3 regions of the Alkalibacter saccharofermentans DSM 14828 genome follow, and region 1 is predicted to be linked to each of the others. Evidence: predicted binding sites of a transcription regulator. Region 1 holds the regulator's gene; each other region holds the start of a gene.
What was found. Region 1 encodes LexA, which represses DNA repair genes until DNA is damaged. Its sites were predicted from a motif close to CNAACANNTGTTNG; they were not measured.
Positions count from the first base shown of each region.

Region 2: the regulator LexA is predicted to act here: its motif matches at 1,967-1,980, upstream of uvrB (excinuclease ABC subunit UvrB).
Region 3: the regulator LexA is predicted to act here: its motif matches at 1,538-1,551, upstream of BUB93_RS05585 (DNA polymerase IV).

Region 1 is NZ_FQTU01000015.1:43,331-47,606, forward strand. It holds gene mnmH (tRNA 2-selenouridine(34) synthase MnmH) at 1-586, shown strand, start outside; gene BUB93_RS09625 (universal stress protein) at 629-1,078, opposite strand; gene BUB93_RS09630 (LysM peptidoglycan-binding domain-containing protein) at 1,166-1,471, opposite strand; gene lexA (transcriptional repressor LexA) at 1,606-2,229, shown strand; gene BUB93_RS09640 (methionine gamma-lyase family protein) at 2,284-3,567, opposite strand; gene miaA (tRNA (adenosine(37)-N6)-dimethylallyltransferase MiaA) at 3,568-4,276, opposite strand, start outside.
Region 2 is NZ_FQTU01000004.1:146,422-150,697, reverse strand. It holds gene dnaX (DNA polymerase III subunit gamma/tau) at 1-880, shown strand, start outside; gene BUB93_RS04540 (YbaB/EbfC family nucleoid-associated protein) at 900-1,238, shown strand; gene recR (recombination mediator RecR) at 1,261-1,860, shown strand; gene uvrB (excinuclease ABC subunit UvrB) at 2,009-3,991, shown strand; gene uvrA (excinuclease ABC subunit UvrA) at 3,992-4,276, shown strand, end outside.
Region 3 is NZ_FQTU01000006.1:78,916-83,191, forward strand. It holds gene BUB93_RS05575 (BglG family transcription antiterminator) at 1-443, opposite strand, end outside; gene BUB93_RS05580 (SDR family oxidoreductase) at 666-1,481, shown strand; gene BUB93_RS05585 (DNA polymerase IV) at 1,624-2,826, shown strand; gene BUB93_RS05590 (hypothetical protein) at 3,373-4,080, shown strand; gene BUB93_RS05595 (hypothetical protein) at 4,101-4,276, shown strand, end outside.

The DNA of each region.
Region 1 (4,276 bases):
CCGAGGCTCATCCTTTGGCAACCAAGTCAACACCCAGCCCACTCAAATTAATTTTGAAAACAATCTTGCCTACAGAGTGATCCAGCACAGCTCAAAAGCCTATAAATACATGCTTCTGGAAGATGAAGGACGCAATATAGGCAGAAGCTATATACCTAAAGAGCTTCATGCATACTTTAAATTGGGAGAACTGGTTCTTGTCCATGTTGACTTTGATATAAGGCTTGAAAATATTTTCGATGAATACGTGATTAAATCTCAATTAGAATACGAAAAAGCCTCTATGGAAGGTTGCGGTCTTGATAAATGGGCATCTGTCATTTCCAACAGTTTGGCTAAAATAAAGAAACGCCTTGGAGGCGAATGCTACGCTAGGGCATCCAAAGCATTCGAAGATGCTTTACTGTCGCAGAAAAACACTGGAGATCTTACCCTGCACATGGTATGGGCTGGTATACTATTGAAAGAGTATTACGATCCAATGTATAAATATCAAATCGACAACAAGCGAGAAAACATAGTTTTTGAGGGAAATACGGCAGAAGTCAGAGAGTACCTAAATGAAAAATCATCCCTGTATCTATAAAAAGGCCGACGCTCAGCGTCGACCTTTTTTAAATGCATTAAATTACCTGACCACTAAAACCGGTTTTTTTATGTGGTGCAGAACTTTATTTGTCACGCTTCCTAAAATAAAGCTCTGGATCCCTCCGCTTATGCCCACCGAACCCATAATTATAAGATCGATATCATCATTTTCGTTTACAAATTTAATAAGTCTATTGGCGGGGTCTCCCTCCAGCTCTATGGTTTCAACCTTGTCAGTCATATCAGCAAAAAACGCTTTTGACTTATCTAGTATATTTTGGGAGTGTGTTCCTGCAGCATCAACCAGCTGTTGAAGAGTCGAGCCCATATCAACTACATTTCCCGGCTCATATGGATACAGTGGAAACCTCACGTCTTTAACATGGACTAGAACCACAACGCTGCCAAAAGCCTCGGCCAGTTCTTTTCCACTTTTCATCGCCTTTTCAGAATACTCCGATCCATCCACAGGTATTAATATTTTCTTCATGTATTATACCTCCCTAAATTTAATCTACTATATATTTACCCTGATGGAATAAGTTCACGCATAAATTTAATAGGGAGATGTTTTTTATCATCTTAAAGGTATTTCCAGCCGCTGGTTGGGATATATATGATCATTTCCTAAAATTCCGTTGTGTATGGATATTTCGTACACGATATCTCGAATATCTATTTTATCGGAACCGTAGTCCTTTGCAATAGCCCAAAGAGTGTCTCCTTCTTTGACTATGTAGGTTCCATATACGGGCATTTCATCTCCTTTTACGATCTGAGCCAGCCCTGTTGATAGAAGCAACATAAAGAAAATGATAACGGAAACCGCCAACGCCAGCCTTTTTTCATCTACTACCTTTATCCTTTTACCTGCAATGCTCATTTTATTCGCCTCCTAGAACGTTTGTTCTATTTTTAATATAACAGAACGCTTGTTCTCTGTCAACTTTTTTCGAACATTTGTTTGTACTAGGTCTTTTCCTGTGCTATAATAAATATGGAAACGGAGGAGATATCATGTATGAAGATTTAAGTCAAAAGCAAAATGAAATACTGGAATACATCGTAGCTGAAGTCAACAAGAAGGGATACCCGCCTTCCGTTAGGGAAATATGCCTGGCAGTGGGCTTAAAAAGCACTTCAACCGTACATGGCCACTTATCCAAACTAGAAAAAAAAGGGTATATCCGACGAGACCCGACCCTGCCAAGAGCTATAGAAATAATGGGAAGGCTGTCCGATAATTTGCCTCCAAACGCCAAAGAAATGGTAAACATCCCCGTTGTGGGGAGAGTAACTGCCGGAGAACCGATTTTGGCATTTGAAAACATAGAGGATTCTTTTCCGCTACCCGTCGATTTTGTTGGAAAAAATGAATGCTTCATTCTATCCATTAAAGGAGACAGCATGATAGAAGCTGGAATTTTGGATGGAGATTATGTAATAGTAGAAAAAAAGAACACTGCTTCAAACGGGGACATCGTAGTTGCCCTGGTAGACGAAGAGGAAGCTACGGTCAAAAGGTTCTTCAAAGAAAAAAACCACATTAGGCTTCAACCTGAAAATTCCGCAATGGATCCTATAATCCTAGATGATGTTCGCATACTTGGCAAGGTTTCAGGTGTAATCAGAAAAATGTAAGTTCATACACTGTATTAACAAATCAACACGACTTTTTGAAGTCGTGTTGATTTGTTAAAAACTCAAAAAGCCTTTGTCCCCAAGCTCTTTCAACGCCATATATATTCCCAGCCTTCCATGTTCGTGGGTAAGGCCTCCCTGCAGATATGCGATATAAGGTTCTCTCATAGGGGCATCAGCACTTAACTCGATGGAAGATCCCTGAATAAATGCACCTGCAGCCATTATGACCTGATCGCTGTACCCTGGCATGTCCCATGCCTCCGGGGTTACAAAAGAGTCTACGGGAGCAGCGCTTTGAACTGCTCTGCAAAACACCTCAACCATTTCCTTTGAACCAAACTTAATGGATTGGATTATATCGCTTCTCTCATCTTGAGGGAGAGGGCAAACTTCGTATCCTAGCCTTTTAAATACCCCGGCAGCTAGAATCGCAGTTTTAATAGATTCCCCTACTATATGGGGCGCCAGAAAAAGACCTTGCAAATATGTTCTGTTTATGCCAAGGGTAGCTCCTGTTTCTTTCGCTATCCCCGGAGCGGACAGCCTGCATGCCGCAAGGTAAACAAGAGCTTTTTTTCCTGCTACATATCCTCCCATAGGGCTTATGCCTCCTCCGGGATTCTTTATGAGGGATCCAGCCACTAAATCTGCTCCTACGTCTGTAGGCTCCAGGATATCCAGAAACTCCCCGTAACAATTGTCCACCATCACTGCTACGTTGGGCTTAGCTTTTTTCATTGCCAAGATAGCTTCCTTGATTTCCTCTATCGTCAAAGCCTTCCTCCAGCCATATCCGGTAGATCTTTGAATATATACAAGCTTGGTTTCATCCCTCAATGCTTCCAGCACTTTTTTTAGATCTATGCCCTTCCGACAAAGATCTATTTGGGCATACTTTACTCCATAATCCTTAAGTGTTCCGTAGTTTTTTCCCTTCCCATCGATAATAGTCCTCACCGTATCGTATGGGGAGCCCGTAATAGAAAGAAGCTCATCTCCTGGGCGGAGTACTCCGTAAAGACATAGGGATATAGCATGGGTTCCCGATATTATCTGCGGCCTGACCAAGGCATCTTCCGCATTGAATACCTCGGCATAGATTTTCTCCAAGACATCCCTGCCTTCATCGTCATAGCCGTAGCCTGTAGACACATTAAAGTGCCTGTCACTTAGATTATGTTTCTGCATGGCTCGTATTACCTTTAGCTGATTATATTCGCAAATTTCCTTTACCTTCTCAAATATGTCCTTAAGGCTTTTTTCTTCTCTCCTGCATAATTCCAGTATTTTTTCATCAATGCCGAACTTTTCGTACATAGCCTCTTTAATCTGCATCTATATAATGTTCCTTTCATTCAGATAATCAAATACGTCAGCATACAAAGCCTCTTTGTCTTCATAGGCGTCTATGTAAAACCACTTTATTTCATCATATCTCCTGAACCAGGTAAGCTGTCTTTTAGCGAACCTTCTTGTATCCCTCTTCAAGATGTACACTGAATGTTCATAAGACCACTCTCCCGACAGGTACTTGACAATTTCCTTGTAGCCAAGCCCCTGCATGCTGACCAAATCCTTTGAATAACCCATTTCTATAAGCCCTCTTACCTCTGCAACCAATCCTTGTTCAAGCATAATATCTACTCTCTTGTCGATCCTATCATATAGGAGTTCCCTATCCATATTGAGACCGATCATTACAGGTTCGTAAGGGGTTTCATTTTTTTGCGACTCCTCGTCCTGGATGCTCTTTTTGACTCCTGAAACCATATACACCTCCAGAGCTCTCATGACTCTTTTAACGTTATTAGGATGTATTGACTTAGCCGATTCAGGATCTACAGATTCAAGCATAGAATACAGATACTCGCCACCCTTTTCTTCGAATGTCTTTTGCAGCTCACTCCTTCGCTCATCAGATGGGGGCGTATTTGAAAAAGTCCAAGGCTTTACCAAACTGTTTATATAAAGTCCGGTTCCTCCAGCTATTATGGGGAGTTTGCCTTTATCTTGAATCTTTTGGATGATTTCTTCGCTTTTGTTT
Region 2 (4,276 bases), on a different contig from region 1:
AGATGCTCTTAGCATCCTCGATCAGTGTATGTCAATCAGCAAAGACGACCTGATAGAGTATGAAGAGGTAAAGTCCATTCTGGGCATCACCGACAATGAGATTGTATATTCGATGATTGAGGCTGTTTTGGACAGAGATGTAAAAAGAGCCCTGGATAATTTGGACAACGCCTATAACGCAGGCAAGGAAATGGTTCAGCTTATCCATCAGCTTATAAGCGGATTTAGGGACGTTTTGATCTATGGGATAACAAAAAACACCAATATGCTTATCGAAATAAAAGACGAGTCCAGCGGGCTTCTTGCCGGGAGCAGCATGGAGACCATGGAGCGGATCAGCTCGATAATAGATGTTCTTACCGACAGAGAAAACAAGCTGAAATTTACCGCATTGCCAAAGATCCTCATGGAGGTCACTCTAGTAAGACTCTGCACCATGGAAGAATCTACTATAAAGGCGAGTTCTACCCAGGTCGAGAAACCTGCAAGGCAGGCTCCGGTGGCAAGGGAACAGGAAGCAGGATACGTTAGGAAAGACCCGCAAGCCCATGAAAAGATATCAGATGGGCCAAAGCCGGGCAAGGATGCAGATTTTGCCTCAGTGGTAAAATATATAAGCAAGGACAAAAAGGTTTTAGGAATGTCCTTAGGAGTAGGCAAGGCTAAAGCCGACGGTGATAAAATCATTATCCGTTACAACCAAGGAGATGAATTTCACAGCCAGAAAGTGGAAGAGGAAAAAGCCTACATAGAAAGCACAGCCAAGAAGATATTAGGCAGGGATGTGAAGATAAGCATCCAAGTAAAGACACGGGATGATTACCTTGTAAACAAGCTTCCTTTGGATTTGTTTGGTGAAGACAAGGTTGAATTTAAATAATTTTTTAGGAGGAGTAAAAATGGCGAGAAATAAATTTCCAGGTGGAATGGGAAATATGAACAATATGATGAAGCAGGTGCAGAAGATGCAGGCTGATATGCAAAAGGTTCAGGCTGAGGTGCAGGAAAGGGAAGTTGAAGCCACTGCAGGAGGCGGAGCGGTCACTGCTGTTGCTACCGGTAAAAAAGAGATAGTTTCAATTAAGATAAATCCGGAAGTAGTAGATGAGGACGACGTAGAAATGCTTGAAGACCTTGTTTTAGCTGCGGTCAACGAAGCTTTGAGAAAAGCAGAAGAAATGGTAAGTGCTGAAATGGCAAAAATAACCGGAGGAATGAACCTGCCGGGAATGTTTTAAATCCACGTGACAGAGGTGCAATATGGACTATTATTCAGATTCCCTGTCCAAGCTCATAAATGAGCTGGCGAGATTGCCGGGCATCGGCAACAAAACAGCTCAAAGGCTGGCGATGCACCTGTTGAAAGTACCCAAACAGGAGTCTGAGGCATTGGCTAATGCTATTATTGAGGCGAAAAACAAGATTAGATACTGTACCGTTTGCTTTAATATAACAGATGAAGATCCATGCAGGATATGCAGGGACCAAAAAAGGGACCCAAAGATGATCTGTGTGGTTCAGGAGCCAAAGGACATAATCGCTATTGAAAGGACAAGGGATTACAAAGGGAGATATCACGTTCTCCAGGGGGCAATATCTCCTATGGACGGAATAGGTCCCAACGATATAAGGATTAAGGAGCTTATCCTAAGACTTCAAAAGGAAGATGTTCAAGAGGTAATAATAGCCACAAACCCGACTATTGAAGGGGAGGCTACGGCCATGTACATCTCAAAGCTTATCAAGCCTTCGGGAATAAAGGTAACTAGAATCGCCCACGGGATTCCCGTAGGTGGAGATCTTGAGTATGCAGACGAAGTTACCTTGGCAAAATCCCTTGAAGGAAGACACGAAATTTAGATTTACTGCGAGGCATCCCAGGGTGCTTCGTTTTTTTATGCTTCTATTAAGGAATTTAGGGTATCATTAAAATTGATATTTAACGTATGTTAATGTATAATCTAACCGAACATACGTTTTATGAAAACAAAAGGAACAGGTGAATGAGATGAATGAATTCAAGGTAACCTCGGAATTTGAACCCAGAGGAGACCAGATAAAGGCCATAGAAAAACTTAGCTGTGGCATAAATGAAAATTTACGGTACCAGACTCTCCTGGGTGTAACTGGTTCAGGAAAGACTTACACCATGGCAAAGGTAATCGAGCAGGTGCAAAAGCCAACTCTCATACTGGCTCATAATAAAACCTTGGCAGCGCAGCTATATAGCGAGTTCAAGACGTTTTTTCAGGATAATGCTGTTGAGTATTTCGTTAGCTACTATGATTATTACCAGCCTGAAGCCTACGTTCCCCAATCGGATCTGTACATTGAGAAGGATTCTTCCATCAATGATGAAATAGACAAACTGCGCCACTCCGCCACGGCGGCTCTTTTTGAGCGCAAAGATGTAATCATAGTAGCCAGCGTGTCCTGCATATACGGCCTTGGAAGTCCTATAGATTACGAAGGCCTGGTGGTTTCGCTAAGACCGGGAATGGAAAAGGATAGGGATGAAATTATCAGAAAGCTGGTGGATATTCAGTATGCCAGAAACGACATAAGCTTTACCAGGGGAACCTTCAGGGTCAGGGGAGACATCCTTGAGATATTTCCTGCTGCATCCAGCGATCAAGCGGTTCGCATAGAGTTTTTTGGAGACGAGATAGACAGGATAAGCGAAATCGACGTAATAACAGGTGAGATAAAAGGTACAAGAAGCCACATATCTATATTTCCCGCCTCCCACTATGCGACTACTGAGGATAACTTAAAGAGGGCGGTCGACTCTATAAGAAAGGAATTAAACGATAGGTACGATCAGCTGATAGAAGAGAACAAGCTGGTGGAAGCCCAAAGGATCTTGCAAAGGACCAACTATGACATGGAGATGCTAAAGGAGATGGGTTTTTGCAACGGAATAGAAAACTACTCCAGGCACATAACCGGTCTGCCGCCGGGCAGCCCGCCATTTACTTTGATCGATTATTTTCCAGAGGATTTTTTGCTGATAGTGGACGAATCCCACGTAACAATACCCCAGGTAAGAGGGATGTATGCCGGAGACAGATCTAGAAAACAGAACCTGGTGGACTATGGCTTTAGGCTGCCCTCGGCGCTAGACAACAGGCCTCTTAACTTTGAAGAATTCGAAAACAAGATAAACCAGATGATATTCACCACGGCAACCCCGGGACCATATGAAAACGAAAAGAGCCAAAATCTAGTGGAACAGATAATAAGACCCACCGGTCTTGTGGATCCTGAAATTTTCGTAAGGCCTGCCGAACATCAGATAGACGACCTTATAAGCGAGATAAACGCAAAAATAGACAAAGGTCAAAGAGTGTTGGTTACGACACTTACCAAAAAGATGTCTGAGGATTTGTCTGATTATATAACAAGCGTTGGGATCAAGGCGAAGTACCTTCATTCCGATATAGATACTCTTGAGAGGATAAAGATCATAAGGCAGCTCAGGCTTGGAGAGTTTGATGTGCTTATCGGCATTAACCTTCTGCGGGAAGGTCTGGACATTCCGGAAGTTGGTCTAATAGGGATCTTGGATGCGGACAAGGAAGGGTTCCTGCGCTCAGAAACGGCTCTGATTCAGACGATAGGTAGAGCTGCGAGAAATGTGGATGGGAAAGTCCTCATGTATGGAGACAAGATCACGCCATCCATGAGAAGGGCTATAGACGAAACTGAAAGAAGAAGGAAAATACAGAGTGAATACAATAAAAGACATGGCATCACGCCTATGTCGATAGTTAAAAAGATTCACGGGGTAATAGAGGCTACAAAAGCTGCAGAAGACGAAGCGACCTATCAAACAACCAAGGAAGTGTTGGAGTATGGGGATAGAAGCATTGAAGAGCTTCAAGAGGAAATGATGTTGGCGGCAGAGAGTTTGGAGTTTGAAAAAGCTGCCAAGATAAGGGACCAAATAGTGAAGCTCCAAAATGAAAAGGTCCGAAGAAAGGAGAAATAAATGGATAGAATAAACATAGTTGGAGCCAAGGAGCACAACTTGAAAAATATAAATATAACTCTGCCAAGGGATAAGTTCATAGTATTTACGGGGCTGAGCGGGTCGGGGAAATCCTCCCTGGCCTTTGACACGATTTATGCGGAGGGACAAAGAAGATACGTGGAGTCTCTGTCTTCCTATGCCAGACAGTTTCTCGGGCAGATGAACAAGCCTGATGTCGAGTATATAGAGGGCCTGTCCCCAGCGATATCCATCGACCAAAAGACCACCAACAGAAACCCCAGA
Region 3 (4,276 bases), on a different contig from region 1:
CCTTTTATGTACATATTATAGGTTGTCAAAGCATTCCCTAGTTTTTTGATGTCGTTTACAAGAGTCGTTCTGCCTATGAACATGCTTTCTGACAATTCGTCCATGTTAATCGGATCCTTAGAGTATAACAATATTTTTGCAACATACTTGATCCTTTCTTCCGGCGTAATTATCATTTCCTGTTCAGTAAACTGCTCTTTCATTCTCTTCATAAGCTCATCATACTTTTCATGGTCATAAATACAAAGTTCTACCTCAGCTCCTTTCAAGCTAACTACTTGAGCTATAACGGAAGGCAACGCTTCATTAATGTTTTTGATGTAATTTCGTATTGTCCTAGTGCTTAAGTTCAACTCTTCCGCCAAATCTGAAATTCTGATATTGCCTCTGTTATAAATTTTTAGAATCAACCCTAAAACTCTTCCATCCGCTGGAAATCCCACTTTTTTACCCCCTTGAAATCCTGACCCTGAATCAAGTATACCTTTACAACTGCCATTTATTAATACCGGCTTTTTCCGGTATCAGTTGAAAATGTTGTACTAATGCAAGTGTGGACTATTCTATTTATAATGATATAATTAATCTGAAATCACCTTATAACTATTTTACCCTAAGTAACCTTGCTTGAAATCCTGACCAAGTAAAATACTTAGGAGGTCAATATGAACAACTGGTTAAATTTAGAAGGAAAAGTTGCACTTGTTACGGGAGGGGCTTCGGGAATAGGAAAGGAAATTGCCCTTAATCTCTCACAAAATGGAATGAAGGTTGCTGTTGGAGATTTAAGTTTTACAAATATTTCAGACGATGATTTTGATGGAGATTCTTTTCATTTGATAGAATGCGACGTCACAAATTTAGATAGTGTTAAGAACATGATCACACAAACAATCGAAAGATTTGGAAAAATAGATGTGCTCGTAAACAATGCGGGAATAAACATGCCTAGGCTTTTAGTAGATGTAAAGGGCGAACACCCTGAGTACGAACTTGATGAGCGTAGTTTTGACAAAATGTATCTAGTAAATCAAAAAGGGGCTTTCTTTTGTGGTCAAGCAGCAGCAAAGGAAATGCTAAAAAATAATAGCGGGGTTATAATCAATGTCACATCTGAATGCGGCTTGGAAGGATCGGAAGGGCAAAGTGCTTACGCCGCCACCAAGGCAGCTGTTTATTCCTTTACAAGATCATGGGCCAAAGAATTGGGACGCAGCGGCATAAGGGTTGTAGGTATAGCCCCGGGAATTATCGAAGCCACTGGACTTAGAACATTGGAATATGAAAAAGCTTTAGCTTACACTAGAAACATATCTGTAGAACAACTGCGAAGCGGATATGAATCGACTTCAACTACTCCTCTTGGACGCGCAGGCAAGCTTTCTGAGATTGCGGATGCTGTAGCATTTCTTTCATCGGATAGGGCAGGGTACATACACGGCGTGACATATAATGTAGCCGGAGGCAAAACTAGAGGTTAAATTACTTTAAGCGATCTGCTTTTCAGATCGCTTTTTTATTGCATCTCTCAAATTCTTGAACATATGTTCTTTATCCTCTTTTTCTTTTTACCACCAAATGATATACTTATCTCAATAAAACTTTTACTCAAGGAGCAGTTAAATGGAGCGAGTAATCTTTCTAGTTGATATGAATGCTTTTTACATAAGCTGTGAATCCACCAGAAATCCCAAACTAAAGGAAGGCCCTTCCGCCGTTGCAGGAGACCCTAAAAAAAGAACAGGAATAATCCTTGCTGCCAACTACAAGGCTCGTGCCTTTGGAGTAAAGACAGCTATGTCTGTATACGAAGCTTTAAGGCTATGCCCAAACCTCGTGCTTGTTCCTCCCGACCACTCTTTTTACTCTGAAAAATCTAAAGAAGTTATGAGGCTGCTTTCCTCTTACACTCCGGTAGTCGAAGAAAACAGCATAGACGAAGCTTGGCTGGATCTTACCGGATGCGAAAAGATTTTTGGAAAGCCTATGGACATCGCACAAGAAATCATGTGCAGGATTGAAGAAGAGCTTGATCTATGGTGCTCTATCGGGATATCAAACAATAAATTCCTCTCAAAAATGGCAGCTGAGATGAAAAAGCCCAAAGGAATAACCACCCTTTGGGAAAACGAGATAAAAGACAAGCTTTGGCCTCTGCCTATAGGAAAGATGTATGGCGTAGGACAAAAGACTGCGCAAAAGCTTAATGCCCTAGGCATCAAAACCATTAAGGATGCGGCTTTGGCAGACCCAATGCTTCTCATATCGAATTTTGGAAAATGGGGCGAATCCATCTACAAGCATGCAAATGGCATAGATAATTCTCCAGTTTCTCCTCACGCTCACGAAGACGTAAAAACAGTGGGAAACTCTGTTACATTGTCTAAAAACCTGACGGACTTTGACGAGGCTAGAAAGATAATGCTCCACCTGTCAGACAAAGTGGGCATAAGGGCTAGAAGGCTTAACAAACAAGGCAAAACCGTGCAGATCACCATCAAATATGCAGATTTCAAGACCATAACCAGACAGCTTACCCTGGCTGAAACTTCCTTAACCAAGGACATATATCAAGCAGCTATTCTTCTTCTCGAAAAACACTGGAAAGACAGGCGCCCAGTCAGGCTTCTAGGAGTAGCTCTTGGGGATTTCAAATTAAATGAAGTCTCCAAGCAGATTTCAATGTTTGAATGCATCACTGAAAAACCGGATCCTAAAAAAGACAAGGACTTAAAGCTGGAGGAGGCCGTCGATGCCTTAAGGAATAAATACGGCCTATCTTCATTAAAGCCTGCAGCGCTTATCAAAAAAGACCTGGATGAATGAGGTCACAAAAATATGAATTCAATTTTTATAGTGTTTTGCTATATTTTATGAAAAATTTTTCTTAATGAAATGATTGCTCTGTTTGAAAATTTATAAAGATGACTCTATTATTAATGATTATTTTTAATATCTTAAACTAAATAACATACTCATTTATTGTCATATAATGGAGTTAAATGGCAAAATATAGCAACACCGCATTGTAAAATAAATATAATGGTAGAAAAAAGAATTCGCCTACATGCTAATTCCTTATGTTTAGTCTATACCTAAAATATACTCTTCTAAAATTTTGTTTTATTAAATATTAAATTATATATTGACTTAACATCTACTTTTTAGTATTATTTTTACATGTAGTGCATTTCATTCTTGTTATTTATTTCAAAGAGTATTATGTACTCAATAAAATGTTAGATATATTTTCTATTTAGCGTCTATATATTTTCATTCATAAGCTACCACGAAAATTCAGATTTTCTACATGCGCTATTAATAACGTTAAATTTAATTTATCTGACACAAAAATAGGAGGTCGTTAAAAATATGAAAAAGTTAATATGTGCATTCTTGGTAATAGCAATATTTGTTTCTAGCAATTTCTCGTATGTTCTAGCTTCAAATTTAAGTCAAGAAACAAGTCCCCAATTATTAATTAATTCTGAAAAAACTACTAAAACTACTGAATCTACTGAAGTTTTTTGGGGGGATTATACTTTAGATGGAGTAGACTATAAAATCGAGATAATAACAGACTTGTCCACTAATGAACGTAAAACAACTGTCAGTGATAGCAAAAGTATATCTATCCATCATAGTAAAGACAACTTTATAACTTATAATAATGAAAAAATCTATTTTGAAGTAACAGAAAGTTCTATAAACGAGAATAACCTTTCAAACAATCTATTGTCACCATCCTATGCATCAACCTATATAAACTGGATGCCTATCAGAACAGACTGGTATACTTATAAAGCCAATCAATATATAGGCCAAAGCGCTATCTCTTTTTTATCATCCTTGATATTAACAAGGTTTGGTGGTCCTGCTGGAGTTGCACTCACAGTTGCCTTAACAGTCAAACAATATCATGAGCAAGTTTACGCACTACGCTATAAAAAAGACTGGAAGTTAAAGAAAACTTATTGTGGCGCACAAGGATATTATAATAAATATGCTTATAAGTACTGGCATTATACGATAACAGGTGTATATATACCCAATACATATAATCTAATAGAGCTTTACTAATTATGAAAGCAGGTATCAAAATGTTCGAAAAATTCACAAAATTTGAGTTGCTGTTAATCGGATTAATAATGGTTTTCCTTGCCTTCAACAAGAGCCTGTTGGCAGCCCAGCTGGTCTCTTTGTCATCCCTAGCCTTTTTTACAGGTTCTAATGCTTACCGTGCCAAGAAAAAAGGCGATTCCGGCAGATTTAAATT